Regions from separate parts of the Micromonospora sp. WMMD708 genome, predicted to be linked through region 2. Evidence: riboswitches for the same ligand, from Rfam matches in the RefSeq annotation. Region 2 holds a riboswitch; each other region holds the start of a gene.
What was found. A riboswitch is a leader RNA that binds a small molecule or an ion and turns the genes downstream of it on or off. The one in region 2 is predicted to bind ZMP and ZTP.
Positions count from the first base shown of each region.

Region 1: linked by a shared signal. The riboswitch ahead of ACN260_RS13875 (bifunctional 5,10-methylenetetrahydrofolate dehydrogenase/5,10-methenyltetrahydrofolate cyclohydrolase) and the one ahead of ACN260_RS12705 (glycine hydroxymethyltransferase) in region 2 are both predicted to bind ZMP and ZTP.
Region 3: linked by a shared signal. The riboswitch ahead of ACN260_RS00015 (bifunctional 5,10-methylenetetrahydrofolate dehydrogenase/5,10-methenyltetrahydrofolate cyclohydrolase) and the one ahead of ACN260_RS12705 (glycine hydroxymethyltransferase) in region 2 are both predicted to bind ZMP and ZTP.

Region 1 is NZ_CP186060.1:3,128,770-3,141,053, forward strand. It holds gene gcvP (aminomethyl-transferring glycine dehydrogenase) at 1-625, shown strand, start outside; gene ACN260_RS13830 (DUF5999 family protein) at 744-944, opposite strand; gene ACN260_RS13835 (chorismate-binding protein) at 1,068-2,279, shown strand; gene ACN260_RS13840 (TetR/AcrR family transcriptional regulator) at 2,290-3,075, shown strand; gene def (peptide deformylase) at 3,086-3,595, shown strand; gene ACN260_RS13850 (GNAT family N-acetyltransferase) at 3,575-4,369, opposite strand; gene ACN260_RS13855 (winged helix-turn-helix transcriptional regulator) at 4,373-4,720, opposite strand; gene ACN260_RS13860 (malonic semialdehyde reductase) at 4,819-5,433, shown strand; gene ACN260_RS13865 (sulfite exporter TauE/SafE family protein) at 5,480-6,238, opposite strand; gene ACN260_RS13870 (endonuclease/exonuclease/phosphatase family protein) at 6,429-7,208, shown strand; gene ACN260_RS13875 (bifunctional 5,10-methylenetetrahydrofolate dehydrogenase/5,10-methenyltetrahydrofolate cyclohydrolase) at 7,224-8,120, opposite strand; ZMP/ZTP riboswitch at 8,134-8,215, opposite strand; gene ACN260_RS13880 (hypothetical protein) at 8,310-9,200, opposite strand; gene ACN260_RS13885 (PLP-dependent aminotransferase family protein) at 9,276-10,775, opposite strand; gene ACN260_RS13890 (hypothetical protein) at 10,818-12,284, shown strand, end outside.
Region 2 is NZ_CP186060.1:2,892,169-2,904,452, reverse strand. It holds gene pdhA (pyruvate dehydrogenase (acetyl-transferring) E1 component subunit alpha) at 1-763, opposite strand, end outside; gene ACN260_RS12770 (Lrp/AsnC family transcriptional regulator) at 836-1,342, shown strand; gene ACN260_RS12765 (DNA polymerase domain-containing protein) at 1,410-2,381, opposite strand; gene ACN260_RS12760 (helix-turn-helix transcriptional regulator) at 2,421-2,633, opposite strand; gene ACN260_RS12755 (hypothetical protein) at 2,796-2,990, shown strand; gene ACN260_RS12750 (L-threonylcarbamoyladenylate synthase) at 3,001-3,621, shown strand; gene ACN260_RS12745 (hypothetical protein) at 3,632-4,177, opposite strand; gene ACN260_RS12740 (histidine phosphatase family protein) at 4,401-5,132, shown strand; gene ACN260_RS12735 (NAD(P)H-hydrate dehydratase) at 5,116-5,985, shown strand; gene ACN260_RS12730 (hemerythrin domain-containing protein) at 6,075-6,575, shown strand; gene ACN260_RS12725 (SDR family NAD(P)-dependent oxidoreductase) at 6,910-7,221, shown strand; gene ACN260_RS12720 (hypothetical protein) at 7,185-7,337, shown strand; gene ACN260_RS12715 (metallophosphoesterase family protein) at 7,347-8,216, opposite strand; gene ACN260_RS12710 (SDR family NAD(P)-dependent oxidoreductase) at 8,278-8,667, opposite strand; ZMP/ZTP riboswitch at 8,884-8,973, shown strand; gene ACN260_RS12705 (glycine hydroxymethyltransferase) at 8,992-10,428, shown strand; gene ACN260_RS12700 (hypothetical protein) at 10,497-10,748, opposite strand; gene ACN260_RS12695 (PLP-dependent aminotransferase family protein) at 10,869-12,194, opposite strand; gene ACN260_RS12690 (alpha-hydroxy acid oxidase) at 12,199-12,284, opposite strand, start outside.
Region 3 is NZ_CP186060.1:246-6,580, forward strand. It holds partial or broken gene ACN260_RS00005 (sulfite exporter TauE/SafE family protein) at 1-297, opposite strand, end outside; gene ACN260_RS00010 (endonuclease/exonuclease/phosphatase family protein) at 527-1,306, shown strand; gene ACN260_RS00015 (bifunctional 5,10-methylenetetrahydrofolate dehydrogenase/5,10-methenyltetrahydrofolate cyclohydrolase) at 1,322-2,218, opposite strand; ZMP/ZTP riboswitch at 2,232-2,313, opposite strand; gene ACN260_RS00020 (hypothetical protein) at 2,408-3,298, opposite strand; gene ACN260_RS00025 (PLP-dependent aminotransferase family protein) at 3,374-4,873, opposite strand; gene ACN260_RS00030 (hypothetical protein) at 4,916-6,335, shown strand, end outside.

The sequences.
Region 1 (12,284 bases), 240 kb from region 2:
GGCCCGGTACGGGTCGGCGGGCATCCTGCCGATCCCGTGGGCGTACCTGCGGATGATGGGCGCGGCGGGGCTGGCCCGGGCGACGGGGGTGGCGGTGCTGGCCGCGAACTACGTGGCGGTGCGGCTGCGCGAGCACTTCCCGGTGCTGTACGCGGGCAACAAGGGCCTGGTGGCGCACGAGTGCATCCTGGATCTGCGGCCGGTGACGAAGGCGACCGGGGTGAGTGTCGACGACGTCGCGAAGCGGCTGATCGACTACGGGTTCCACGCGCCGACGATGTCGTTCCCGGTGGCGGGGACGCTGATGGTGGAGCCGACCGAGAGTGAGGATCTGGCCGAGCTGGACCGGTTCTGCGACGCGATGATCGCCATCCGGGCGGAGATCGACAAGGTGGCCTCGGGTGAGTGGCCGGCGCAGGACAATCCCCTGGGTAACGCGCCGCACACCGCGGCGATGGTGTCCGGGGACGGGTGGCCGCATCCGTATCCGCGGTCGGTGGGTGCCTACCCTGCCGGGGTGGACCGGGTGGGGAAGTACTGGCCGCCGGTGCGGCGCGTCGACGGCGCGTACGGCGACCGGAACCTGATGTGTTCGTGTCCGGCGCCGGAGGCGTTCCAGGACTGAGGCGCGGTGCCGGGGCGGCGGTCGTGCCGCCCCGGTGCGGCGACCGGGGGAGGGCGGCCCCCCGCGTGGGGGCTAGCCTGGTGTGACGGGTCGGCGACGCCGACGCATCGTGACCGGGTCAGGCGACGAGGGCGTGCCGGGCCGGCCCGCGGTGCGGGGCGATGGTGCTGCCGTCAGGGAGGAGTTCACCGGTGTCCTCGAAGACGATGACACCGTTGCAGAGCAGGCTCCAGCCCTGCTCTGGGAAGCAGGCGATGACCCGGGCGGCATCCCGGTCGGTCGCTTCGGCGGAGGGACAGGGGATCTGGTGCTGGCACATCGGGTTCTCCGGACTGTGGGGGCACTGTGTCATGGTTCACATGACCAGTGACGCACAGTACCAAGGTTCGGCGCGCCGGATCGAGCAGCCTTCCGCCATGTTGCCCGGAAATCCGCTGAACGGATGAGGAAGAATCAGCCACCCGGCGTGGAAACGCTCCCAACGGCCCCGGTCGACGTACCCGCCGTACCGGAGCGCTGCCGCAGCGTGCTCGTGGAACGGGACCGCTACCTGTGGCACGTCACCGACGGTGGCGACCCGGCCGCCCAGATCACCGCCTTCCTCACCGCCCACGGCCTGCCCGTCGACGACCTGACCCGCCCGGCGACCCACCGCACCGACGGCCCCTGCGGCGCCGCCCTGTTCGTCTCCGCCGCCGCCGGCGCCCGGATGGCCGGCGCACCCACCGGCCCCGCAAGCCCCGTGCCCGCCCTACCCGACGTGGCCGTCGTCGTCTACGACCACGGCCCCCGCCGACCGCCCCCCACCGCACCGGCACCCGAGCGGCTGCGTCTCGGACCGTGGCGGGACAGCTGGAGCGGCACCCGGCACGCCGACGCCGTGCGTGCCGTGCGCGCCGCGATCGGCCGCGGCGACGTTTACCAGGTCAACGTGGTCGGCCACGCCGCCGCCACCTACACCGGCGACCCCCGGCCCGCCCTGGCCCGCCTCGCCGGACTGCCCGGTGCCCGCTACGGCGGCACCCTGCACGGCGACGGATGGAGCATCGGCTGCGCCTCACCGGAAACGCTCGTCGCCGTGCACGCCGGCCGGGTCGTCACCCGCCCCATCAAGGGCACCCGCCCCGCCACCCCGGCCGGCCGCCGTGACCTGCTCGCCTCCGCCAAGGAACGCGCCGAACACATCATGATCGTCGACCTGGAACGCAACGATCTCGCCCGGATCGCCCGCACCGGCTCGGTGACCGTCGACGACCTGTTCACCGTCCGCCGCTGGTGTGACCTGTGGCAGGCCGAGTCGACCGTGTCGGCGGCCCTCGCCGACGGGACCGGCCTGACCGACCTGCTGCGCGCCACCTGCCCCGGCGGGTCGGTCACCGGGGCGCCGAAACACGCCGCGCTGGCGTTGATCGCCGCCGTGGAACCCGTCGGCCGGGGCGCCGGCATGGGCGCGTTCGGCTGGATCGGCCCCGGCCACCTCGACCTGGGCCTGACCATCCGCACCGCCGCCGCCGACCACGACCGGCTGCACCTGTGGGCCGGCGGCGGCATCACCTGGGACAGTGACCCCGCCGCCGAGGTCGCCGAGGCCGCCGCGAAGGCCGCCCCGCTGCGGGCCCTGCTCGCCGCCGGTCGAGCGCACCGGGGCCGTTAGGGTGGCGGGCATGCACGTCGAGTACAGCGGCACCGGTGACCCCGCCCGCAGCCTCGCCCTGCTGTGGCGCACCCGCGAGCGGGTCAGCCGCAGCGGCGGCCTCGGCGTCGACCAGATCGTGCGGGCCGCCATCGACGTCGCCGACGCCGAGGGTCTCGCCGCGCTGTCGATGCGCCGGGTCGCCGAACGTCTCGGCGTCGGCACCATGTCCCTCTACACGCACGTGCCCGGCAAGGGGGAACTGCTCGACGTCATGCTCGACACCGTGCACGGCGAGACCCCCCGCCCCACCGACGTCCCCGGCGGCTGGCGCGGCCGCCTGGAGCGCATCGCCCGGGACAAGTGGGCGCTGTACCTGCGCCACCCGTGGCTGTTGCAGGTCGCCACCACCCGTCCACCGCTGGGCCCCCAGGTCACCGCCCGCTACGACTACGAACTACGCGCCGTCGAGGGCACCGGCCTGACCGACCTGGAGATGGACGCCGTGGTCACCCTCGTCGACTCCTACGTCCACGGCGCGGTACGCGGTGCGGTGGAGGCCGCGCAGGCCGCCGGCCGCACCGGCCTCACCGACGAACAGTGGTGGCACGCCCACGCCCCCTACCTGGAGAAGGTCATGGACCCGGCGCGGTTCCCCACCGCCGCCCGGGTCGGCGCCGCCGCCGGGCAGGAGTACCAGGCCGCCACCGACCCGACCCGCGCCTTCGACTTCGGCCTGGCGCGCGTCCTGGACGGCATCGCCGCCCTGATCGCCGACCGGTGCGCCGGGTCACCGCCGCCGGTGACCCCCCGATAGCCTTCCGGACATGACCGTACGCCCGATCCGGATCATCGGTGATCCCGTCCTGCGCACCGCCTGCACCCCGGTGACCCGCTTCGACGCCGCCCTGCAACGGCTCGTCGACGACCTGATGGACACCCTCACCGGCGAACCGGGCCGGGCCGGTGTCGCCGCCCCCCAGATCGGCGTCGACGCCCAGGTGTTCGTCTACGACGCCGACGGCCACCGGGGGCACCTGATCAACCCCACGATCGAGCTGTCCGACGAGATCCAGGACGACGACGAGGGGTGCCTGTCCATTCCCGGCCTGTACTTCCCGACCCGCCGCGCCCTGCACGCCACCGTGCACGGCGTCGACCGGCACGGCGACCCGTTGACCATCTCCGGCAGCGGCTTCCTCGCCCGCGCCCTGCAACACGAGACCGATCACCTCGCCGGCCGGCTCTACGTCGACACCCTGCGCGGCGACGTGCGCCGCAAGGCCCTGCGGGAGATCCGCGCCGGCCGGTTCGACTCACCCCGCCGACGCGGCTGACCCCGCCCCGACGGTCATCGTGTACTCGCCGAACCCGGCGACCCGGGTGAACCCCAACCGTTCGTAGAGGCGCACCGCGACCGTGTTGTCGGCCCGCACGTTCAACGTCACGTGGTCGACGCTCGCGGCCAGCCGGGCACACAACGCGGCCACCACCGCAGCGCCCAGCCCCCGCCCCCGCACCTGCGGACGGGTGGTCACGTTCCCCACCGCGGCCACCCGGTACGTCGGCGACCACACGTGCACCCCGGCCACCGCCAGCAGGGCGTCGCCCTCGCGTATCCCCACGTAGTGGCCGGTGTCGAGCATCCGCGGGTCGAACCAGTTCCCCGGGTACGCCGCCGCGTACAGGTCCCGCAACGCCGGCAGGTCCGCGGTGTCGAGCACCTCACCCTGCGCGGCGGTGCCGGCGATCCGCCCCGGGTCGGTCAACGCCATCCGCAGGTGCGCCCCGGCCGGGGTGAGGACGTACCGGCCCGCGAGGACCCGCTCCAGGCCGGGGGACAGGTGCGCGTACAGGCGGGCCGGCAGCACCGGGGCTACCTCGTCGAGCAGCGCCGTCATGACGGCGCCGTCGCGTTGCGCGGCGAACGCCAGCAGCACCGGCTCGGCCGCCCCGTGGTAGAGCAGCACCACCTGGTCGCCGCGCCGGAACCACGTCGTGTACGGCCAGAAGAAGTCGTCCAGGTCACCCAACTGGTAGGCGTGCAGCACCGGATCGCGGCGCAGCAGCGCGGCCAGCTCGGCGCGGTCGTGTTCGGCGCGGACCGGCACCGGTCAGCAACGACCCGTGGGGAGGTTCTCGTCGGCCCACCGGGCCAGCTCGTCCAGCGCCGGCAGCAGGGCCGCGCCCCGCCCGGTCAACTGGTAGCTGACGCCCAGCGGGGGACCCTCGCGCACCGTGCGGCTGACCAGGCCGACCCGGGCCAGCTCACCGAGCCGGTCGGACAGCACCGACTCGCTGATGCCGGGCAGCGCCCGCGCCAGCTCGGCGAAGCCGGCCGGCCCCTGGGCGAGGGTGCCCAGGATCATGCCGTTCCACCGCTTGCCGAGGAACGCGAACGCCCGGGACAGCCCCCCGGGGCAGGCGCGGGGCCCGCCGTCGGTCGGGGAGCACGTCGTCATCGACCCAGCATACGTGGTCCGCAACTCACCCTAGCCACTTCGAAAAAACTAGCTGCTACTCTGGCCGCAGCACATCGTCGATCCGACCGGAGGACACCATGACCGACGTACTGCCCGACCACCTCATCACCCTCGACCCGCAGGCCCAGGCCCAACTGTTCACCGAAGCCCGCACCGCCAACACCTTCACCGACACCCCCGTCAGCGACGAACAACTCCGCGCCATCTACGACCTCGCCAAGTACCCACCCACCGCCATGAACGTCCAACCCCTGCGCGTCCTGTTCGTCCGCCCCGGCGACGGCCGCGACCGCCTCCTCACCCACGTCGCCGAGGGCAACCGCGCCAAGACCGCCACCGCCCCCGTCGTCGCCGTCCTCGCCGCCGACACCGACTTCCACGAACACCTCGACACCATCTTCCCCATCCGCCCCGGCATGCGCGAACACTTCGCCGCCGACCCCACCACCCGCGACGGCATGGCCCGCTTCAACGCCGGCCTGCAGGTCGGCTACTTCCTGCTCGCCGTGCGCGCCGCCGGCCTCGCCGCCGGACCCATGGGCGGATTCGACGCCACCGGCGTCGACAACGAATTCTTCACCGACACCGGCTGGAAGTCCCTGCTCCTGGTCAACATCGGCCACCCCGGCCCCGACGCCTGGCACCCCCGCCTGCCCCGCCTCGACTACGACACCGTCGTCCGGCACGCCTGACCCACCCCTGACGACCAGTGGCTGGCCCGCCGAGCACCCACCCCGCTCAGCCGGCCAGCCACTGGTCGTACCCCAACTTCGCCACCAACGCCAACACCACCACCAGCAACACCACCCGCACGAACCCCGCACCCCGACGCAACGCCATCCGCGCCCCCACCAGCGCCCCCACCACGTTGCACACCGCCATCGCCGCACCCAACGCCCACCACACGTGCCCGGTCAACCCGAACACCACGAGCGCACCCAGATTCGTACCCGCGTTCACCACCTTCGCCATCGCCGAGGCATGCACGAAATCCGACCCCAGAACCGCCGTGAACGCCAACACCAGGAACGTGCCCGTACCCGGCCCGATCAACCCGTCATACAGAGCGATACCCAGACCCGCCACCCCCACCGCCACCACCACCCGCACCGGCGTGCGCCGCTGCGGTGCCGCCACCACACCCAGCGACGGCCGCGCCAGCACGAACACCGCCACCGCCACCAGCACCACCAGCACCACCGGCCGGTACACGCCACCCGGCACCGCACCCGCCAACGCCGCACCCAACCCCGCCGTCAACACCGCCAACCCGGCCGCCGGCCCCGCCACCGCCCAGTCCAGCCTCGTCCGCCGCGCATACGTCACCGCCGCCGTCGACGTACCGAAGATCGCCGCCACCTTGTTCGTCCCCAACGCCGTCGCCACCGGCACCCCCGGCGCCGCCACCAACAACGCCGGCAACAACAACAACCCACCCCCACCCACCACCGCATCCACCCACCCCGCCAGGGCAGCCGCAGTCAGCAGAGTCGTCAACGACACAGGATCCACGGCCGGCCATTCTCCCCGCCCCACCCGGCCACCCACCCGCCCAGGTGGCCCACCTCACCGCCCACGCCGCCGCCGCAACCACACCCCCACCACACCCACCGCCACGAACACCAGCACCGAACAACACAGCAACTTGATCATCCAGCAACTGTCCCACGCCACGTAGGGTGCACACGTGCGCCTGGCCACCTTCAACCTGCTCCACGGCCGCTCCCTGACCGACGGACTCGTCGACCCCGACCGGCTCACCGCCGCCGTCCACGCCCTCGACGCCGACATCCTCGCCCTCCAGGAAGTCGACCGCGACCAGTCCCGCAGCGGCCACCACGACCTCACCACCATCGCCGCCCACGCCCTCGACGCCCCCGAACACCGCTTCGCCGCCGCCGTCGTCGGCACCCCCGGCGAACACTTCCGCCCGCTGCGCCACGACGACGACGGCCACGGCGAACCCTGCTACGGCATCGGCCTGATCAGCCGCCACCGGGTCCGCAGCTGGCACGTCACCCGCCTCAACCCCGCACCCGTACGCTCACCCCTCTACGCCCCCGGCCCCGGCGGCGGCCTCATCCTCCTGCGCGACGAACCCCGCGTCGTCCTCGCCGCCGTCCTCGACACCCCCCACGGCCCCCTCACCGCCGCCGCCACCCACCTGTCCTTCGTCCCCGGCTGGAACGCCTACCAACTCCGCCGCGTCGTGCGCGCCCTGCGCGCCCTACCCGCCCCCCGCATCCTCCTCGGCGACCTCAACCTCCCCGCCGGCCCCGCCCGCCTGCTCACCGGCTGGCAACCCCTCGCCCGCCACCCCACCTACCCCGCCACCGCCCCCCGCGTCCAACTCGACCACATCCTCGCCGACCCCCACGACCGGCACCGGCTACCCCCGGTCACCGCCACCGCCACCCCCCGCTCCACCATCTCCGACCACCGCCCCCTCGTCGTCGACCTCGGCTGAACCGCCCCCACCCGGTCACCCCCGTCCCACCGCCCGCTGCGCCGCCCGCAACGCGTTACGGAACAACATCGCCACCGTCGTCGGACCCACCCCACCCACCCGCGGCGTGATCGCCCCCGCCACCCGCGCACACGACTCGTCCACATCCGGCAACAACCGACGACCCTCATACCGCACCCCACCACCCACCACCACCGCACCCGGGCGCACATGCTCCGGCCGCACGATCCCCGGCACCCCCGCCGCCGCCACCAGGATCTCCGCCCGCCGCGTGTACCGCGGCCAGTCCGCCACCCCCGTGTGCACCACCGTCACCGCCGCGTTCGCCGTCGGCCGCTTCTGCGCCAACAACATCGCCAACGGACGCCCCAACGTCGCACCCCGACCCAGCACCACCACCTCCCGCCCCGCCACCGGCACCCCGTGGAACGCCAACAACGCCTCGATCCCCGCCGGCGTACACGGCAACGGCCCCGGCAACCCCAACGCCAACCGGCCCATGTTCACCGGATGCATCCCGTCCACGTCCGAATCCGGATCCAACACCTCCAACGCCCGGTCGTAATCCAGATGCCCCGGAACCGGATGCTGCACCAACACCGCGTGCACCCCGGCGTCGTCGTTGAAATCCCGCAACACCCGGTGCAGATCGGCCTGCGACGCCGACCCGGGCAGCCGCACGTGCGGCGACGCGAACCCCAACTCCGCCGCCTGGCGAGACTTGATCCGGATGTACCCGACGCTCGCGTCGTCGTCACCCACCAGCACCGTCGCCAACGCCGGCACCACCCCGGCCGCCCGCAACGCCGCCACCCCCTCGGCGACCTCGGCGAGAATCCGCTCCGCCACCGGCCCACCCGGCAACAACCGGGCCGTACCGGACATGGGGGAGAAGGACGAGGAAACAGACATGACCCACCTCGACCACGGAGGCCCAGGCGGTCGACCCCCGCGACGAGCTCCCCGATGGTTGACCCATCCCCGTGCCGCCAGTCGCATCCACCACCACCATGCCACAAACCCGCCGCACACACCGCCCGCCACCACCACACGCGCCGGGCCCGGCCGCCACACGACGACCGGGCCCGGCTGACCGACCCGCTACGAGACCGTGATCTGCGCGACCCCACCAGCCGGATTGCTGATGATGCCGACCATCGACCGGCGACACGACCCGATGAGCGGATCGTTCGCACACCCCGGGGCGCTGTAATCCACCGCCACCACCTGGATCCGATGATTGGCCACCGTCGGCGAGTAGTTGAACGGCGAACCCACCGGACAACTACTGCCGCTCCACTGCGAACCCAGCAGACCCAGATCCGTCCAGACACCCCCGGCATCCATGTCGTTGATCCAGATCCGCAGCGGCCGCCGGTCGTTGTGACAGTTGTACGTCAACAACGTCCGCACCCCGGTCACCCCCGAATCCGGCGGCGTGACCATCGCATCACCCGACCAGATCAGATTGACCCCCCACGGCCGACTGCCGTACACCACATAGTCGTTACGGCTGCGGTTGAACAACGCCTGACCACCCGCCGTGGTGATCAGATTCCACTCGTACACCGCGGTGGCCGACCACACCAGGTCGATGCCGTAACTCTGCGCACCCCACCGCAGGTAACCACCGCCCGGAACCCGCAACGCCACCTTCGTGGTGCTCGTGATCGGCGCATTCGTCGGCAGACCCTCCCCGTACACCTCCCACCGGGAATTCGGCCAGTCGGTCCAGTTCAGATTGATGCCGTAGTCGCGCTCCGCATACCGCAGCGCCTTCAGACCATTGCTCTGGTTACGCATCGGGCCGTACCCACCACTCCACGTCGGCAGGCCCTCCCAGTCGACGACCGCACTCGGCGGCGCCGCCGCCGACACACCCGACGCCGGAACCGCCGACACACCCGACCCGGCCGACGCCGGCACCGCACCGGTCAACCCGGCGAGGACCACCGCCACCACCAGGCAGAGCACTCTGTGAACACGGGACATGTCTCCTCCGAATCAAGACACCAGCACGGACACCCCTAACGGCGTTCCACCCCGTGCCATCCCGTTCCACCTCCCTCAGTACGCCGCACCCACCTCCTCCGGCGCCCGCCGCGCCATCGCGGCCAACAACGCCACACTGCCCCGCAACGTCTCCACATCCGGCGACGACGTCGACAACCGCACCGCATCCGGCACCGGCACCCCCACGACCGCATAGTCGGCCGCCGGACTGATCACCACCCGCTGCCGGGCCGCAGCGGACACGAACGCCCCCGCCGACCACCCACCCGGCAACCGCCACCACACGTGGTACGACCCAGGATCAGCACGCACGTCGAACCCGGCCAACACCTCCGCCACCACCGCCTGCCGCAGCCGCGCATCCTGCTGCTTGAGCCGCACGATCCGCTGCGCCGTACCATCGGCCAACACCGCGGTCGCACACGCCAACGCCACACCCGGCACCCCCCACGTACCGGAACGCACCGCCGCCGCGACCCGCCCGCTCAACCTGGCCGGACACACCAGCAAACCCAGATTGAGCCCCGCACCCACCCGCTTGGACAAACTGTCCACCAGGATCGTCTGCTCGGGAGCATGCGCGGCCAACGGCAACTCCCCGTCGCACAGAAACGAATTGATCCGGTCCTCGATCGCGACCAGACCCAACCGCGCGAGCCGCCCACCCAACTCGGCCCGCCGACCCGCCGACATCGTCATCCCCAACGGATTGTGCAACGAGGGCTGAAGGTAGACCGCCGCGAGCGGAGCCCGACGATGCGCCTGCTCCAACGCCGACCCACTCAACCCCTCCCCATCCATACCGATCGGCACCAACGTCACACCGTGCCGCGCCGCGATCGTCTTCACCACCGGATACGTCAACTCCTCCACCCCGAGCCGCTGCCCCGGCGCCACCAACGCCACCATGGCCGCCGCGATCGCCTGCCGCCCACTACCGGTGAACAGCAACCGCGCAGGATCCACCACCCACCCCGGCCGAGACAGGAAGGACGCACCGACCCGCCGCGACTCCCGCGTCCCGTCCACCGGCACCGGATGCATCGCCGCCTCCAAGCCCGCCGGCACCAGCACCCGCCCCAACGCCCGCGCCACCATCGACGACTGCCCCGGCAACACCGGAAAGTTGGCCTCCAGATCGACCAGGCCCACATCCCCCGACCACACCGAGGAATCCGCCACGAACGTGCCCCGCCCCACCGCCCCGGCCACCAGACCCCGCCGCGCGAGCTCCTGATACACCCGAGCCGCCGTCGACACCGCCATACCGTGACGCCGGGCGAACTCCCGCTGGGGGAGCAGCCGCTGCCCCGGCCGCATCCGCCCCGACCGAATGTCGGCCGCCACCGCATCGGCCACCAGCCGGAAATCGTCGCGCACCGTCACCCTCACCTCCACCGGACCAGGCACACCCACGCCCCCGCAGCGCCTCCGATCAATCCGACCACAACCTCGGTGCAATAAACAGACGCCCAACCACGGAAAACCCCCGAATGTCAGATTCCCGGCCGCAGACGCCGTTGACGCCACCAACCAAACCGATGCGAGACTCACCTCAATCACCCCATTGACTCGGTTCATTGAGAGGTGTGACCCGTGAGGACACCCACCACCACCCACCCGACCGAACTGCTCCGCCGCGCCACCGACGCCCTGTGGACCGACGGCGACCTCACCACCAGCCGCATCCACTTCGACGCCGCCTACCGCGCCGCAGAAGCCGCCGACGACCACCACACCCGCACCCTCGCCGTCACCGGCATGGGCGGCCTCTGGGTCCACGAACACCGCACCACCAGCGACGCCACCCTCCTCCTCCACCGCCTCCACCACGCCATCGCCACCACCGACCCCCACACCCCCCTCGGCATCCGACTACGCGCCCGACTCGCCGCCGAACACGACTACCGCACCGCAACCCACACCGACACCCTCACCCTCGCCACCCAGGCCCGCACCACCGGCGACCCCGTCACCATCACCGAAACCGCAAGCCTCGCCCACCACTGCCTCCTCGGCCCCGACCACACCCGACTACGCCACGAACTCAGCCAACACGCCCTCACCGCAGCCCTCGCCACCGGCCGCCGCAGCGACCTCCTGGTCGCCCTCCTCTGGCGCACCGTCGACCAGTTCCTCGACACCCACCCCCAAGCCGAACGCAGCCTCACCGAACTCCACACCCACCTCACCCACCGCGACCACCTCGCCGTGTCCTACGTCGCCCACGCCATCGACGTCATGCTCACCATCCGCGCCGGCAAACTCACCGAAGCCCACGCCCGCGCCGCCACCTGCGCCCAACGAGGCATCACCGCCGGCGACGCCGACACCACCGGCTGGCACGGCGCCCACCTGACCACCATCGCCTGGTACCAAGGCCACCTCGCCGACCACCTCCCGACGCTGCGCGAACTGGCCGTCTCACCCACCCTCAGCGCCGTCGACCACTCATACCAGGCAGCACTCGCCGTCGCCTCCGCCCTCGCCGGACACCGCCGCGAAGCCACCGCCGCCCTCGCCCGCCTCCGCCAACCCGACCTCACCACCCTGCCCCGATCCAGCAGCTGGCTCGTCACCCTCCACGGCATCGTCGAAGCAGCCCACCTCCTCGACGACGGCCACCTCGCCACCGAGGCCTACAACCTCCTCACCCCCTACGCCGACCGACCCATGCTGGCCAGCCTCGCCATCACCTGCTTCGGCAGCACCCAGCACGCCCTCGGCACCGCCGCCCTCACCGCCGGCGAAACCGACCGCGCCATCACCCACCTCCACGCCGCCGTACACGACAACCTCAGGCTCGGCCACCTCCCCGCCGCCACCCTCTCCCGCGCCCGCCTGGCCCAGGCCCTCGACCAGCGCCCCGGCCAACACGACCGCCGAGAAGCCGAACGACAACGCCACCTCGCCCACACCGACGCCACCGAACTCGGCATGACCCTCCCCACCCCACCACCACGCCCCCGCACCCCCCACCGCCCACACATCCGGTGCCACCGCCACGGCCGACACTGGCAGCTCAGCCTCGGCCACCGCACCGCCACCATCGACGACTGCGTC
Region 2 (12,284 bases):
GCACCCCGTAGCCGACGCCCTTGTAGGCCAGGCTCGGCGCGGCGGTCTGCCGGGACAGCGGGACGCTGATCGCGTACTTGTTGTTCTGTACGAAGTAGACGACCGGGGCCTTGAACACGGCGGCGAAGTTGAGCCCCTCGTGGAAGTCACCCTCACTTGTCGCGCCGTCGCCGATGAAGGCCAGCGCGACGGTGTCCCGCCCCTGGTAGGACTCGCCGTAGGCCAGACCGGCGGCGTGCACGCACTGGGTCGCCAGCGGGGTGCACTGCGGCGCGGTGCGGACCACGGTCGGGTCGTACCCGCAGTGCCAGTCGCCGCGCAGCAGGGTGAGCACCTCGACCGGGTCGATGCCCCGGGCGGTCAGCGCCATCGACTCCCGGTAGGTGGGGAACACCCAGTCGTCGTCGCGCAGTGCCAGCACCGCGCCGACCTGGCACGCCTCCTGGCCGCGCGAGGACGGGTAGACGGCGAGCCGGCCCTGCTTGGTCAGGGCGGTGGACTGCGCGTCGAAGCGTCGGCCGACGACCATCCGGCGGTACATCTCGCGCAGCGCCTCGACCGGCGGTTCGGGCAGGTCGGCGCGGCGTGGCAGCGGCGTGCCGTCGGGGGCGAGCAGCCGGACCGGCTCGGTCTGCGGCAGCAGGCCGGCGGTGGGGTCGGGGGCGACCGGGGTGGCCGGTCGACGGGTACGCGGGGATGCCCTGCGGACCGCCTGGGGTGTGGTCGTCACGGCGGGGACCTCCTGGACGTGTGGTGGCCCTATGCTCCTGCCGTCGGATGATTGACTCAACATGCCGGCCCAACGCGGGACGATTGGCATTTCGGGGAGCTGCTGATGGGCCAAGAGACCACTACAGCCGGGGCCGGGCCGGGCGGAACGGGACGTTCGGCCACGCCGCTGGACGAGGTGGACCGGCGGATCCTCGCCGAGCTGGTCCGCGACGGCCGGATGTCGGTGCGCACCCTCGCCGAACGGGTACACGTGTCGCGCACCAACGCGTACGCCCGGCTGGAACGGCTGCTGCGCGACGGGGTGGTGACCGGCTTCCGGGCACTGGTCGCGCCGGAGCCGGCCGGGCTGGGCACCTCGGCGTACATCTCGTTGACCATCCAGCAGAACACCTGGCGGGAGGTGTCGGCGGAGCTGGCCCGGGTGCGCTACATCGAGCACGTGGCGCTGCTCAGCGGGGAACACGACGTGTTGGCGCTGGTCCGCGCGCCCGACAACGCCACCCTGCGGGACGTGGTGCTCAGCCGGGTGCAGGGCATCGCCGGGGTGCTGTCCACCCGCACGTGGCTGGTCTTCGACGAGTTCGACGGCGCCGGCAGCCCCTGGGCCTGAGCGGCCCGCCCGCGCGACCGGCCGGCGCGGCGCGGTCGGCCCTGCGGTGGGGCGGTCGCGCGGGCGGTCAGCGTTCCGGTGGGGCGGCCAGGCCGGCGCGGTCGGCCAGCGCCAGCAGCGGCTCCAGCGAGTAGCGGTCGCCGTCCAGGCCGGCGTGCGGGTCGCCGCGCTCGGCGAACCGGGCCGGCATGCTCAGCACGTCGAAGTCCTCCGGGCGGGCGTCGTCCAGCTCCGCCCAGTCCAGCGGGGCCGACACCAGCGCCGCCGGGGTGGGCCGGATCGAGTACGCCGAGGTCACCGTGTGGTCGCGGGCCATCTGGTTGTAGTCGATGAAGACCGGCCGGTCCCGCTGATCCCGCCACCAGGTGGTGGTGACCAGGTCGGGCAGCCGCCGCGCCAGCTCGTGGCCGAGGGCGAGCACGGCCCGCCGGCACTCCCCGAAGCTCCACCGGGGCTCGATGGACAGGTAGACGTGCAGGCCACGCCCGCCGGTGGTCTTGGGGTAGCCGACCATGCCCAGCTCGGCGAGGAACGCCCGGACCTCGTGGGCCACCGGCACCACCTGCTCGAAGCCGACACCCGGCATCGGGTCCAGGTCGATCCGGAGCTGGTCGGGGCGCTCCACGTCGGCCGCCGTCACCGGCCACGGGTGGAACCGCAGGGTGCCGAGGTTGGCCGCCCAGATCACCACCGCCAGCTCGCCCGGAGCGACCTCGTCGGCGGTACGGCCACTGGGGAAGGTGAGGTGTGCGGTGCGCACCCAGTCGGGAGCGCCGGCCGGCAGCCGCTTCTGGTAGAAGGCGTCACCCCGGTTGTCCTGCCGGGTGCCGATCTTCGCGCCGGCGAACACGCCACGCGGCCAGCGCTCCAGCATCGTCGGGCGGTCCCGCAGGGCGCGCAGGATGCCGTCGCCGACGGCCAGGAAGTAGCCGACCACGTCCCGCTTGGTCAGGCCGCGCTCAGGGAAGTAGGGCTTGTCGGGGCTGGAGACGCGGACCAGCCGCTCCCCCACCTGGATCTCCTCGGCCGCCGTCGCCACGCTCACACGGTAACGGCCACCCCCGACACCCGGAGCCGTTCAGCGTTCGTCGTCGTCCGCGCCGCGCGGTTGGTTCGGCCGGTACTGCCTGATCCACGCGTCGACCGCCGCCCGGTCCCAGACGCGGACCTTGCCGCTGGCCACCGTGTCGATAGGTGCCGGGAAGGTCGGACGGTTGGTGATCTCGGTGGCCCTGGTCCGCGACACACCGCCGAGCATGTCCGCGATGTCGGAGAGGGCCACGAGTCTCACGCCTTGACCGTATGTACGTGCCCCGTGCACACGTTGCCACTTGCAACCTTGACGGTGTGCACGTTGCAGGTGATGCTGATGGGGCACATCCGCTGGCGGTCCGGGTACCTGATCGGGGATCGGTGCCCGGATCTGCCCGTACCCGGGAGGGGTCCCATGCCGATGGACGACGGACCCGTCACGCCCGCCCTGGTCATCTGGACCGCGCAGCGGGTGCTGGCGCAGCACCACGAGGCACCGGACGGGCCGCCGCCCCTGCGCCGGTGCTTCCAGTGCCGCGACGGCGGCTGCCCCATGCTGACCTGGGCGCGCGACGTGCTCCGGGCCCACCGGCGACCGCCACCACTCCCCCACTAGGCTCGCCGCCATGGCGATCTATCTCGACGTACACCCGGAGAACCCGCAGCCCCGGACGATCGCCCGGGTGGTCGACCTGCTGCGCGGCGACGGCCTGGTCGCCTACCCGACGGACTCGTGCTTCGCGCTCGGCTGCCAGCTCGGCAACCGGGACGGCCTCGACCGGATCAGGGAGATCCGACACCTGGACAGCAGGCACCACTTCACCCTCGTGTGCCGGGACTTCGCACAGCTCGGCCAGTTCGTGCAGATCAACAACGCGGTGTTCCGGTCGCTGAAGGCGGCCACCCCGGGCAGCTACACCTTCATCCTGCCCGCCACCAAGGAGGTGCCGCGCCGGCTGCTGCACCCCAGGAAGAAGACCGTCGGCGTACGCATCCCCGACCACCCGGTCGCGCAGGCGCTGCTGGCGGCGCTGGGCGAGCCGTTGGTGTCCAGCACCCTGCTGCTGCCCGGTGAGTCCGAACCGATGACCCAGGGGTGGGAGATCAAGGAACGACTCGACCACGCGATCGACGCGGTGGTCGATTCCGGCGAGTGCGGCACGCAGCCCACCACCGTGATCGACTTCTCCGCCGACGAGCCGGAGATCGTCCGCTACGGCGCGGGCGACCCGACCCGCTTCGAGTAGTCACGTCCGGTCAGGACGTACCGGGGTCCGCCGACGGAAGCGGCAGCGGCGCAACGACCGGGTCGACGTCACGGGCGGAGTGCACGGGTGCCGGCCGGGCGGGAGCCGTCGTCCGGCTGTGCCGGCGGCCCGCGCCCGGCGGCCCGGAGTGCCGGGACACCTCGCAGGTGACCAGGTGGATCGGGGCCGGCGGCACGGCGAACCGCCCCGGACCCCAGCGCACCCAGAGGGCGATCCGGCCGGCTGCCGCCTCCGCCGTGAGCTTCTCCCAGGTGCGCCGCCGGTCGGTGTGGTCGACCTCGATCACCACGGGCGGCCCGTCCCGGCGGGCACACGCGACGTCCAGCACCGAGTGGCGGTCGGTCATCGGCGGGGGCAGCGGCAGCACGCTCGCCGCCCGACGGTAGGACCGCCAGCCCTGCTCGGTGGCCCAGGCCAGGACGGCGTCGATGATCCGCGCGGTCACCTCGTCGGTGCCCAGGTCGGTGAACTCCAGCCGGGCCAGCCGTCCGGTGAGCGATGCCGCGAGCCGTTCGCCGTCCGCCCCACCGTCCACCCGGGCAGGGTACCCATCCCCCGGCGACGATCCCTCCCCGGACCGACGATCACCCCACATGATCGACTCCACATCGCCGCAACAGCGGCATCCCGGAGCGTGGATGCCGCTACTTCGCTGACACAGGCCGGCCGGGCGCGGCCGGGGTGGGCAGGAGGCGCGGGGCACGGTAGGTGGCGCGGGGCGGGGTTACCGGGGGTGGGGTGGGGGTAGGCATGGGGACATGGCGGAACTGGGGGCGCTGTGGATCGTCCGGCACGGGGAGAGCACGGCGAACGTCGCCGCGTCGACGGCTGAGGCGGCCGGCGCCGAGCTGATCGACCTGACCCACCGCGACGCCGACGTGCCGCTGTCGGACACCGGTGAGGAGCAGGCGCGGGCGACCGCCCGGTGGCTGGCCGGTCTACCGGCCGGGCAGCGTCCCGACGTGGCGGTCGTCTCGCCGTACCTGCGGGCGGTGCGGACGGCGGAACTGGCCCTGGCCGGCACCGGAATCCCGGCCAGTGTCGACGAACGGCTGCGCGACCGCGAGCTGGGCATCCTCGACGGGTTGACCGGGCACGGGGTGGCCCGCCGGTTCCCCGACGAGGCGGCCCGGCGGCAACGGCTGGGCAAGTTCTACTACCGGCCGCCGGGCGGCGAATCCTGGACCGACGTGGCGCTGCGGCTGCGTACCCTCCTCGGTGACCTGCGCCGCGACCACCCGGGGCGGCGGGTGCTGCTGTTCGGGCACGACGCCCTGGTGTTCCTGCTCCGCTACCTGGTGGAAGGGCTTTCCGAGGCGGAGCTGATGGGGTTGACCCGGAAGCACGTGATCGCCAACTGCTCGGTGACCGGCTGGTCGGCCGACGCCACCGGCCGGCTCGTCCCGCAGACCTTCAACGACGTCACCCACCTGCACGCGCAGGGCGCACCACCCACCACGGAGGACGAGATCCATGCCGAACCGGTCTGAGACGCGGGTCATCACCCCGGGGCTGCTGCGGGACTGGGCGCTGCCGGTGCCGACGGGCGGCAAGGACAACCGGGGCACCGTCCTGGTCGTCGGCGGCTCCCGGTTCACCCCGGGGGCGGTGCTGCTGGCCGGGGTGGCCGCGCTGCGCGCCGGGGCGGGCGTGCTGCAACTGGCCGCCGCCGAGTCCACCGCCGCCGCGCTGAGCATCCAGGTGCCCGAGGCGATGGTGGTCGGCCTGCCGGAGACCGCCGACGGCGCGGTCGCCGGTGAGCCCGGTGACCGGCTCGGTGACCTGGTGGAGCGGGCCGACGTGGTGACCGTCGGGCCGGGCCTCAACGACATCGACCAGACCCGCGCCCTGCTGCGCCTGGTGCTGTCGGCGGCCGGGCCGCGCACCGCGCTGGTCTTCGACGCGTACGCGCTGGGCGCGCTCAGCCACGAACCGGACCTGCTGGTCGGCGCGGACCGGAAGGTGGTGCTGACCCCGAACCTCACCGAGGCCCGGCACCTGCTCGGCCGCGACCCCGGCGACGACCTGGACGCCGACTCCCGCGAGCTGGCCTGCCGGTACGAGGCGGTGGTCTCCCTGTACGGCCACATCGCCACCGGAGACGGCCAGGGCTGGCGGGAGGAGAGCGGCGACGCCGGGCTGGGCACCTCGGGCAGCGGTGACGTGCGGGCGGGGCTGCTCGCCGGGCTGCTCTCCCGGGGTGCGGAGCCGGCCCAGGCGGCCTGCTGGGCGGCCTGGGTGCACGCGGTGAGCGGGCAACGGCTGGTGCCCCGGTTCGGCCGGATCGGGTTCCTGGCCCGGGAACTGCTCGACGAGATCCCGCACACCATCGCCACCGTCTGAGCGGGTCGGGCGTTCACCGGCCGCGATCCGTTTGCGCAGTTCGTCCCGGGGTACCGGGATTGCCGTCAGCCGATCAAGGAGGTCTGCCGGTGTCCACCGACGCCATCGTCCTGCTCAAAGAGGACCACAAGGAGATGCGCCGCCTCTTCCGCGAGTTCGAGAAGGCACAGGAGGGGCCGGCCAGCCGTCGCCGGAAGCTGGTCGACGAGATCGTGGCCGCCCTGACCACCCACACCTACCTCGAGAACGAGGTGATGTACCCGGAGGTCCGTAAGCTCCTGCCGGACCTGGAGGACGACATCCTGGAGTCGTACGAGGAGCACCACGTCGCGGATGTGCTCTGCGCCGAACTGGCCGCGATGGACGCCTCCGACGACCACTTCGTCGCCAAGACCACGGTGCTGATCGAGAACGTCGAGCACCACATCGAGGAGGAGGAGCAGGAGTGGTTCCCGAAGGTGCGGGAGGCGCTCGGTCGCAACCCGCTCCAGGAGATCGGCGAGCGCATGATCGCGCAGCGCCCCGATGCCCCCCGCTCCCCCGGCGACCCGAAGGCGGTCAGGAGCGCCCGGCACGCCACCGCCGCCTGACCCGCAGGTTCGACCCGCACCGTGTCCGAGGGGCCCGACCATCCGGTCGGGCCCCTCGGACACGCGCGGGGGTGCCTACGGTTGCGCCCCGCGTGGGACAGGTCAGCGCGGTCCGGACGACGTCGCGGGGGTGACCGGGCAGCCGTCGTACTCGTCGGCCGGGACGGGCGTCGGCAGAGACGCCGCCACCAGGGAACGAACCTCCGTGTTCGGTACGGACATGACACTGCCTTCTTCCGCTGTCGCCGGCCTCCGCAGAGGATTGTGCCGGTCACAGGAACGAGGTCGACGTCCGGTGCCGATCGGGGGCCACCGGACGTCGGGAAGGGGTGGCATGCGGGTCATCGTCATCAGCGGCGGCACCGACGGCATGGGCCGGGCGACACTGGAAGCCCGGATCCGCCGTGGCGACGAGGTCGTCGCCATCGGCAGCAACCCGGCGAAGGGGCGGGCCGTGCGGGCGCTCTCCGGCCGGGTGCACTTCCTCCAGGCCGATCTGCGCTCGGTGGCGCAGACCCGCCGGGCCGTCGACACCATCAGGGGTCGATGGCCGAGGGTGGACGCACTGGCCCTGTTCGCCAACCGGCCCTCGCCCCGATCCGTCCCGTCGTGGCATGGATCGACGATCCACCGGCGGACGCGCTGACCGCCAGCGACCGGGGCAGACCCGTTCCGCTGTCGACCACGACGCTCGATCCGGCCGCCGCGCGTCGCCTCGGCACGGTGACCGAGGCGCTGCTCACCCGCCTGCACGCCGGCTGAGCCGGCGGCTCACCACAGCGGCACCGGCGCGCCGGTGGGCGCGGGCAGGATCTGCCGCACCCGCCCGGGGGGCACGCTGCGCTGGCGCCACTCCCGGGGGTAGCCCACCGAGACCTCCTCGAACCGCACCCCGTCCTTCCAGGTCGTACGGGGGATGTGCAGGTGCCCGTAGACCACGGTGGTGGCGGCGAACCGGCGGTGCCAGTCGGCGGTCGCCTCCGTCCCGCACCACTGCGCGAAGATCGGGTAGCGCAGCACCTCGGTCGGGTGGCGGTCCAGCGGCCAGTGGTTGACCAGCACGGTGGGCAGCTCCGGGTCGCGGGCCTCCAACCGGCGGGCGGTTTCCGCCAACCGGGCCGCACACCACTCCTGCCGGCTCGAATACGGGTCGGGGTGCAGCATGAACTCGTCGGTGCAGACGATCCCGGTCCGGTACGCCTCGGCCAGCGCCGCCTCCCGGGTGTCGAACCCCGGCGGTCGCCAGCTGTAGTCGTAGAGCAGGAACAGGGGTGCCACCAGCGCCGGTCCGCCCGGCCCCCGCCACACCCGGTAGTCGTCCTCGGGGGTGACCACGCCCAGGTCCCGGCACCGCCGCACCAGCAGTTCGTAGCGGTCCACCCCGCGCAGGGTCACCGGGTCGGCCGGCGGGGTCCACAGTTCGTGGTTGCCCGGTGCCCAGATGACGGTGTCGAAACGCCCGGCGAGCGTGCCGAGCGCCCACTCGATGTCGGCGACCGTGTCCGCCACGTCACCGGCGACGATCAGCCAGTCCCGTGGCGAGGCAGGCCGTAGCGCCTCGACCAGGGCACGATTCTCCGCGTACCCGACGTGCAGGTCGCTGATCGCGACCAGACTGCCCTCGGTGTCCTCCCCCAGCATCCGCCGATCGTACGCAGAAGGGTCCCCGGCGTGCGGCATGCGGGAACACCCCGGGCCGGGGTCAGTCGGCGGAGCCGGGCTCGGCCACCCGCCGGTGCTGCCCGGCCATCAGCCGGTCCGGCGTGAGCCGGGCGGCCACCGCCTGGACCTTGTTCTTCAGCGAACCGGCGACCACCTTCTCCTCGCCCTTCATCATCGCCGCGAAGCCCTGCGCGGCCACCGTCGCCGGGTCGTCCTTGTCCTGCGTGCCGACCTTGATGTCGCCCATCTCGGCACGATCGAAGAACTTCGTCCCGGTCGGGCCGGGCATCAGGGTGGTCACCGTCACGCCGGTGTCCTTCAGCTCGTTGCGCAGCGCCTCGGCGAAGGACTGCACAAAGGACTCGGAGGCGTTGTAGACCGCCTGGTAGGGGCCGGGGATGGTGGCCGCGATCGACGAGGTGATCAGCACCCGGCCGACGCCGTCACCCCGTCGTAGGTGGCCAGGTCGACCTGGACGGGCCGGATCTCGGCCCGGCCGTCGCGGCGCAGGTGGTCCTCTCCTCGGTCGGGTCCGCCGTCCGGATGTCCCCTACGTCTGCATTGCCCCGGATCGGGCCGGTCAACCCTCCGGCCGGCGGCCCGCCGGAGGTGCCCCGGAGGGCCCACCCGCCACCCGGTAGGATCGTCGGCGGGCCGTGACTGGCGCGTGGGGATGGAGCACCATCGGGAAGCGGCCCCGTCATGAGGACGCACGCCGAGCGCCTGGGCCTTCCGCACGTCACCTGGAGGTCGCATGTCGCCCAACGCCGAGTCCACCGCCTTCCGCAGCGCACTCGAGGTGATCCGGGCGGTCGAACCCCGGGTGGCCGACGCCATCGGCGCGGAGCTGACCGACCAGCGTGAGTCGCTGAAGCTGATCGCCAGCGAGAACTACGCCTCCCCGGCGACCCTGCTGACCATGGGCAACTGGTTCAGCGACAAGTACGCCGAGGGCACCGTCGGCCGCCGTTTCTACGCCGGCTGCCAGAACGTCGACACGGTCGAGGCCCTCGCCGCCGAGCACGCCAAGGAGCTGTTCGGGGCCAGCCACGCCTACGTGCAGCCGCACTCGGGCATCGATGCGAACCTGGTCGCCTTCTGGGCGATCCTGGCCGACCGGGTCGAGTCCCCCGCCCTGCAGAAGGCCCAGGTACGCCAGGTCAACGACCTGACCGAGGCGGACTGGTTCGCGCTGCGCCGCGAGCTGGGCAACCAGCGGATGCTGGGCATGTCGCTGGACGCCGGCGGCCACCTCACCCACGGTTTCCGGCCGAACATCTCGGGCAAGATGTTCGACCAGCGCAGCTACGGCACCGACCCGGCCACCGGCCTGATCGACTACGACCGGGTCGCCGAGGCCGCCCGGGAGTTCAAGCCGCTGATCCTGGTCGCCGGCTACTCGGCGTACCCCCGGAAGGTGAACTTCCGGATCATGCGGGAGATCGCCGACTCGGTCGGCGCGACCTTCATGGTCGACATGGCGCACTTCGCCGGCCTGGTCGCCGGGAAGGTCTTCACCGGCGACTTCGACCCGGTGCCGCACGCGCACATCGTCACCACCACCACCCACAAGTCGCTGCGCGGCCCGCGCGGCGGCATGGTGCTCTGCGGCCCGGAGCTGGCCGACCAGGTCGACCGGGGCTGCCCGATGGTGCTCGGCGGTCCGCTGCCGCACGTGATGGCGGCCAAGGCGGTCGCGCTGGCCGAGGCGCGGCGACCCGACTTCGCCGACTACGCGCAGCGGATCGTCGACAACGCGCAGGCCCTCGCCGAGGGGCTGCTGCGCCGGGGCACCACCCTGGTCACCGGCGGCACCGACAACCACCTGGTGCTGCTCGACGTCTCCGGCTACGGCCTGACCGGCCGGCAGGCCGAGCAGGCGCTGCTCGACTCGGGCATCGTCACCAACCGCAATGCCGTCCCGCAGGACCGCAACGGCGCCTGGTACACCTCCGGCATCCGGATCGGCACCCCGGCGCTGACCACCCGGGGCCTCGGCACCGCCGAGATGGACGCCACCGCCGAGCTGATCCACACCGTGCTCAGCCAGACCACGCCGGGCGCCAACGCCGACGGCACCCCGTCGAAGGCCAAGTACGTGCTCGACCCGGCGGTCGCCGACTCGGTCGGCAAGCAGGCCACCGACCTGCTCGCCGGCTTCCCCCTCTACCCCACCGTCGACCTGGGCTGACCCGGCCCGCCCCACGTGCGGTCAGGAGGTTCCGGTGGCGGAACCTCCTGACCGACGGGGAGCCGGGATCAGGTGATGGGGCGCTTGAGGTGGTAGCGGTGGACCTCGGTGCTGCCCTGGATGTTGTTGACGTCCTCGGCGGCGGAGACCAGCTCCCAGCCTTCCCGGCCGACCCGGTTGAGGTGGGCGATCGCGGTGTCGCCGTACGCCGTGACGTCGGTACGTGAGCCGTCCGGGCCGTACCAGACGAACGAGACGTGGAACTGGCGTCCCTGTCCCTGGTAGCGGCGGACCAACAGGGCGTACTCCCAAGCGACCATGCGTCCATTATGGCCGCTTGCCCGACCCCCGCGCAGCACGGGGGGTGGCGGTTCGACGACACCGGGTGGGGTCGGTTCCGCCGGACGGCGGCCGGCACCGGCCGGCCGCGGAAGCGACGCTCAGCCGGCCGGGATCGCGGCGCGGGTCAACTCGTCGGCGATCAGCGCGGCCAGCCGGTCCAGGCCGAGGTCGATCTGCGTCGGGGTGACGGCGCTGACCGACAGCCGCAACGCGTCGACCGGACGGCCGTCGTCGTAGAAGTGCGCCATCGGGGTCCAGAGCACCCCGTACCGTTCGGCGGAGCGGCGCAGCAGCGCGTCGTCCACCGGGAAGGGGACGGTGACCACGACGAAGAAGCCGCCGGCCGGGGTGTTCCAGCGCACCGGCGAGCCGGCCGGGAAACGCCGCCGCAGGCCGGCGAGCAGATGGTCCCGGTTGCGGGTGTACGCCGCCCGTTCCCGCCGGTTCGCGGCGACCAGCGAGCAGCCGTGCTCCAGCAGCGCCCCGCCGATCACGGCCTGGGCCAGCGGCGACGTGTTCACCGAGACCATGCTCTTGATCTTGGCCAGCTGGTCGGCGAACAACCCCACCGCGCCGTCGGCCCCGCCGACGCGCTGGTCGGCCACCAGGTAGCCGATCCGCGCCCCGGGCAGCACCGTCTTGGCGAACGAGCCCAGATAGACCACCCGCCGTCGGGTGTCCAACGCCTTGAGCGTCGGCACCCGGTCGGCGTCCCCGGCCGGGAACAGCCCGTACGGGTTGTCCTCGATCAGCAGCAGGTCCTCCTCGGCGGCCAGGTCCAGCAGTCGTTGCCGGTCGGCCAGGCCGATGCTGGTGCCGGAGGGGTTGGCGAAGTCGGGCATCACGTAGCACGCCCGGGGCCGCAGACCCTCCGCCCGGGCCCGGTGCACCTGCGCCCGCAGGTCGGCCAGGTCCACCCCGGCCGGGCCACCGGCCACCGGCCGCACCGGCAGGTCCACCAGCCGGGCCGCCCCGGTCAACCCGACGTACGTCGGGGCGACGGCGAGCAGCACGTCGGCGGGGCCGGCCCGCAACGCCCGCAGCACCAGCAGCATCGCCTCCTGGCAGCCGACGGTCACCACCACCGCCTCGTCGTCGACGTGGACGTCCTCGTCGACGGCGAGGTTGCGGGCGATCAGGTGGTGGATGATCCCCTTGGTCCGGCCGTACTGGAACAGGGTGCGACGGACCTGTTCGGGTGTCTGCCCGAGGTCGTCGGCGAGGTGCCGGCGGAACCGGTCCAGCCAGCGCCCCGGCGCGTCGTCGGCGAAGAACTCCTCGTACGGCCGCCCGGCCGCCAGCGACACCGCGTCGGGCCAGTGCTGGGACACCTCGTTGAGGAAGTTCATCGAGTTCAGCGCCGGGTCGTCGACCGCCGGGTGCAGGGTCGCCAGGTCCAGGTCCAGGTCCACCAGATGCTCCAACGGGTCAGCCTCCGGTCAGGGTACGCAGCCGCCGGGCCTGCGTCGGGTCGGCGCAGCCGGTCAGGGTCAACGCGTCGCGCAACTCGACGG
Region 3 (6,335 bases), 2.9 Mb from region 2:
CACGAACACCGCCACCGCCACCAGCACCACCAGCACCACCGGCCGGTACACGCCACCCGGCACCGCACCCGCCAACGCCGCACCCAACCCCGCCGTCAACACCGCCAACCCGGCCGCCGGCCCCGCCACCGCCCAGTCCAGCCTCGTCCGCCGCGCATACGTCACCGCCGCCGTCGACGTACCGAAGATCGCCGCCACCTTGTTCGTCCCCAACGCCGTCGCCACCGGCACCCCCGGCGCCGCCACCAACAACGCCGGCAACAACAACAACCCACCCCCACCCACCACCGCATCCACCCACCCCGCCAGGGCAGCCGCAGTCAGCAGAGTCGTCAACGACACAGGATCCACGGCCGGCCATTCTCCCCGCCCCACCCGGCCACCCACCCGCCCAGGTGGCCCACCTCACCGCCCACGCCGCCGCCGCAACCACACCCCCACCACACCCACCGCCACGAACACCAGCACCGAACAACACAGCAACTTGATCATCCAGCAACTGTCCCACGCCACGTAGGGTGCACACGTGCGCCTGGCCACCTTCAACCTGCTCCACGGCCGCTCCCTGACCGACGGACTCGTCGACCCCGACCGGCTCACCGCCGCCGTCCACGCCCTCGACGCCGACATCCTCGCCCTCCAGGAAGTCGACCGCGACCAGTCCCGCAGCGGCCACCACGACCTCACCACCATCGCCGCCCACGCCCTCGACGCCCCCGAACACCGCTTCGCCGCCGCCGTCGTCGGCACCCCCGGCGAACACTTCCGCCCGCTGCGCCACGACGACGACGGCCACGGCGAACCCTGCTACGGCATCGGCCTGATCAGCCGCCACCGGGTCCGCAGCTGGCACGTCACCCGCCTCAACCCCGCACCCGTACGCTCACCCCTCTACGCCCCCGGCCCCGGCGGCGGCCTCATCCTCCTGCGCGACGAACCCCGCGTCGTCCTCGCCGCCGTCCTCGACACCCCCCACGGCCCCCTCACCGCCGCCGCCACCCACCTGTCCTTCGTCCCCGGCTGGAACGCCTACCAACTCCGCCGCGTCGTGCGCGCCCTGCGCGCCCTACCCGCCCCCCGCATCCTCCTCGGCGACCTCAACCTCCCCGCCGGCCCCGCCCGCCTGCTCACCGGCTGGCAACCCCTCGCCCGCCACCCCACCTACCCCGCCACCGCCCCCCGCGTCCAACTCGACCACATCCTCGCCGACCCCCACGACCGGCACCGGCTACCCCCGGTCACCGCCACCGCCACCCCCCGCTCCACCATCTCCGACCACCGCCCCCTCGTCGTCGACCTCGGCTGAACCGCCCCCACCCGGTCACCCCCGTCCCACCGCCCGCTGCGCCGCCCGCAACGCGTTACGGAACAACATCGCCACCGTCGTCGGACCCACCCCACCCACCCGCGGCGTGATCGCCCCCGCCACCCGCGCACACGACTCGTCCACATCCGGCAACAACCGACGACCCTCATACCGCACCCCACCACCCACCACCACCGCACCCGGGCGCACATGCTCCGGCCGCACGATCCCCGGCACCCCCGCCGCCGCCACCAGGATCTCCGCCCGCCGCGTGTACCGCGGCCAGTCCGCCACCCCCGTGTGCACCACCGTCACCGCCGCGTTCGCCGTCGGCCGCTTCTGCGCCAACAACATCGCCAACGGACGCCCCAACGTCGCACCCCGACCCAGCACCACCACCTCCCGCCCCGCCACCGGCACCCCGTGGAACGCCAACAACGCCTCGATCCCCGCCGGCGTACACGGCAACGGCCCCGGCAACCCCAACGCCAACCGGCCCATGTTCACCGGATGCATCCCGTCCACGTCCGAATCCGGATCCAACACCTCCAACGCCCGGTCGTAATCCAGATGCCCCGGAACCGGATGCTGCACCAACACCGCGTGCACCCCGGCGTCGTCGTTGAAATCCCGCAACACCCGGTGCAGATCGGCCTGCGACGCCGACCCGGGCAGCCGCACGTGCGGCGACGCGAACCCCAACTCCGCCGCCTGGCGAGACTTGATCCGGATGTACCCGACGCTCGCGTCGTCGTCACCCACCAGCACCGTCGCCAACGCCGGCACCACCCCGGCCGCCCGCAACGCCGCCACCCCCTCGGCGACCTCGGCGAGAATCCGCTCCGCCACCGGCCCACCCGGCAACAACCGGGCCGTACCGGACATGGGGGAGAAGGACGAGGAAACAGACATGACCCACCTCGACCACGGAGGCCCAGGCGGTCGACCCCCGCGACGAGCTCCCCGATGGTTGACCCATCCCCGTGCCGCCAGTCGCATCCACCACCACCATGCCACAAACCCGCCGCACACACCGCCCGCCACCACCACACGCGCCGGGCCCGGCCGCCACACGACGACCGGGCCCGGCTGACCGACCCGCTACGAGACCGTGATCTGCGCGACCCCACCAGCCGGATTGCTGATGATGCCGACCATCGACCGGCGACACGACCCGATGAGCGGATCGTTCGCACACCCCGGGGCGCTGTAATCCACCGCCACCACCTGGATCCGATGATTGGCCACCGTCGGCGAGTAGTTGAACGGCGAACCCACCGGACAACTACTGCCGCTCCACTGCGAACCCAGCAGACCCAGATCCGTCCAGACACCCCCGGCATCCATGTCGTTGATCCAGATCCGCAGCGGCCGCCGGTCGTTGTGACAGTTGTACGTCAACAACGTCCGCACCCCGGTCACCCCCGAATCCGGCGGCGTGACCATCGCATCACCCGACCAGATCAGATTGACCCCCCACGGCCGACTGCCGTACACCACATAGTCGTTACGGCTGCGGTTGAACAACGCCTGACCACCCGCCGTGGTGATCAGATTCCACTCGTACACCGCGGTGGCCGACCACACCAGGTCGATGCCGTAACTCTGCGCACCCCACCGCAGGTAACCACCGCCCGGAACCCGCAACGCCACCTTCGTGGTGCTCGTGATCGGCGCATTCGTCGGCAGACCCTCCCCGTACACCTCCCACCGGGAATTCGGCCAGTCGGTCCAGTTCAGATTGATGCCGTAGTCGCGCTCCGCATACCGCAGCGCCTTCAGACCATTGCTCTGGTTACGCATCGGGCCGTACCCACCACTCCACGTCGGCAGGCCCTCCCAGTCGACGACCGCACTCGGCGGCGCCGCCGCCGACACACCCGACGCCGGAACCGCCGACACACCCGACCCGGCCGACGCCGGCACCGCACCGGTCAACCCGGCGAGGACCACCGCCACCACCAGGCAGAGCACTCTGTGAACACGGGACATGTCTCCTCCGAATCAAGACACCAGCACGGACACCCCTAACGGCGTTCCACCCCGTGCCATCCCGTTCCACCTCCCTCAGTACGCCGCACCCACCTCCTCCGGCGCCCGCCGCGCCATCGCGGCCAACAACGCCACACTGCCCCGCAACGTCTCCACATCCGGCGACGACGTCGACAACCGCACCGCATCCGGCACCGGCACCCCCACGACCGCATAGTCGGCCGCCGGACTGATCACCACCCGCTGCCGGGCCGCAGCGGACACGAACGCCCCCGCCGACCACCCACCCGGCAACCGCCACCACACGTGGTACGACCCAGGATCAGCACGCACGTCGAACCCGGCCAACACCTCCGCCACCACCGCCTGCCGCAGCCGCGCATCCTGCTGCTTGAGCCGCACGATCCGCTGCGCCGTACCATCGGCCAACACCGCGGTCGCACACGCCAACGCCACACCCGGCACCCCCCACGTACCGGAACGCACCGCCGCCGCGACCCGCCCGCTCAACCTGGCCGGACACACCAGCAAACCCAGATTGAGCCCCGCACCCACCCGCTTGGACAAACTGTCCACCAGGATCGTCTGCTCGGGAGCATGCGCGGCCAACGGCAACTCCCCGTCGCACAGAAACGAATTGATCCGGTCCTCGATCGCGACCAGACCCAACCGCGCGAGCCGCCCACCCAACTCGGCCCGCCGACCCGCCGACATCGTCATCCCCAACGGATTGTGCAACGAGGGCTGAAGGTAGACCGCCGCGAGCGGAGCCCGACGATGCGCCTGCTCCAACGCCGACCCACTCAACCCCTCCCCATCCATACCGATCGGCACCAACGTCACACCGTGCCGCGCCGCGATCGTCTTCACCACCGGATACGTCAACTCCTCCACCCCGAGCCGCTGCCCCGGCGCCACCAACGCCACCATGGCCGCCGCGATCGCCTGCCGCCCACTACCGGTGAACAGCAACCGCGCAGGATCCACCACCCACCCCGGCCGAGACAGGAAGGACGCACCGACCCGCCGCGACTCCCGCGTCCCGTCCACCGGCACCGGATGCATCGCCGCCTCCAAGCCCGCCGGCACCAGCACCCGCCCCAACGCCCGCGCCACCATCGACGACTGCCCCGGCAACACCGGAAAGTTGGCCTCCAGATCGACCAGGCCCACATCCCCCGACCACACCGAGGAATCCGCCACGAACGTGCCCCGCCCCACCGCCCCGGCCACCAGACCCCGCCGCGCGAGCTCCTGATACACCCGAGCCGCCGTCGACACCGCCATACCGTGACGCCGGGCGAACTCCCGCTGGGGGAGCAGCCGCTGCCCCGGCCGCATCCGCCCCGACCGAATGTCGGCCGCCACCGCATCGGCCACCAGCCGGAAATCGTCGCGCACCGTCACCCTCACCTCCACCGGACCAGGCACACCCACGCCCCCGCAGCGCCTCCGATCAATCCGACCACAACCTCGGTGCAATAAACAGACGCCCAACCACGGAAAACCCCCGAATGTCAGATTCCCGGCCGCAGACGCCGTTGACGCCACCAACCAAACCGATGCGAGACTCACCTCAATCACCCCATTGACTCGGTTCATTGAGAGGTGTGACCCGTGAGGACACCCACCACCACCCACCCGACCGAACTGCTCCGCCGCGCCACCGACGCCCTGTGGACCGACGGCGACCTCACCACCAGCCGCATCCACTTCGACGCCGCCTACCGCGCCGCAGAAGCCGCCGACGACCACCACACCCGCACCCTCGCCGTCACCGGCATGGGCGGCCTCTGGGTCCACGAACACCGCACCACCAGCGACGCCACCCTCCTCCTCCACCGCCTCCACCACGCCATCGCCACCACCGACCCCCACACCCCCCTCGGCATCCGACTACGCGCCCGACTCGCCGCCGAACACGACTACCGCACCGCAACCCACACCGACACCCTCACCCTCGCCACCCAGGCCCGCACCACCGGCGACCCCGTCACCATCACCGAAACCGCAAGCCTCGCCCACCACTGCCTCCTCGGCCCCGACCACACCCGACTACGCCACGAACTCAGCCAACACGCCCTCACCGCAGCCCTCGCCACCGGCCGCCGCAGCGACCTCCTGGTCGCCCTCCTCTGGCGCACCGTCGACCAGTTCCTCGACACCCACCCCCAAGCCGAACGCAGCCTCACCGAACTCCACACCCACCTCACCCACCGCGACCACCTCGCCGTGTCCTACGTCGCCCACGCCATCGACGTCATGCTCACCATCCGCGCCGGCAAACTCACCGAAGCCCACGCCCGCGCCGCCACCTGCGCCCAACGAGGCATCACCGCCGGCGACGCCGACACCACCGGCTGGCACGGCGCCCACCTGACCACCATCGCCTGGTACCAAGGCCACCTCGCCGACCACCTCCCGACGCTGCGCGAACTGGCCGTCTCACCCACCCTCAGCGCCGTCGACCACTCATACCAGGCAGCACTCGCCGTCGCCTCCGCCCTCGCCGGACACCGCCGCGAAGCCACCGCCGCCCTCGCCCGCCTCCGCCAACCCGACCTCACCACCCTGCCCCGATCCAGCAGCTGGCTCGTCACCCTCCACGGCATCGTCGAAGCAGCCCACCTCCTCGACGACGGCCACCTCGCCACCGAGGCCTACAACCTCCTCACCCCCTACGCCGACCGACCCATGCTGGCCAGCCTCGCCATCACCTGCTTCGGCAGCACCCAGCACGCCCTCGGCACCGCCGCCCTCACCGCCGGCGAAACCGACCGCGCCATCACCCACCTCCACGCCGCCGTACACGACAACCTCAGGCTCGGCCACCTCCCCGCCGCCACCCTCTCCCGCGCCCGCCTGGCCCAGGCCCTCGACCAGCGCCCCGGCCAACACGACCGCCGAGAAGCCGAACGACAACGCCACCTCGCCCACACCGACGCCACCGAACTCGGCATGACCCTCCCCACCCCACCACCACGCCCCCGCACCCCCCACCGCCCACACATCCGGTGCCACCGCCACGGCCGACACT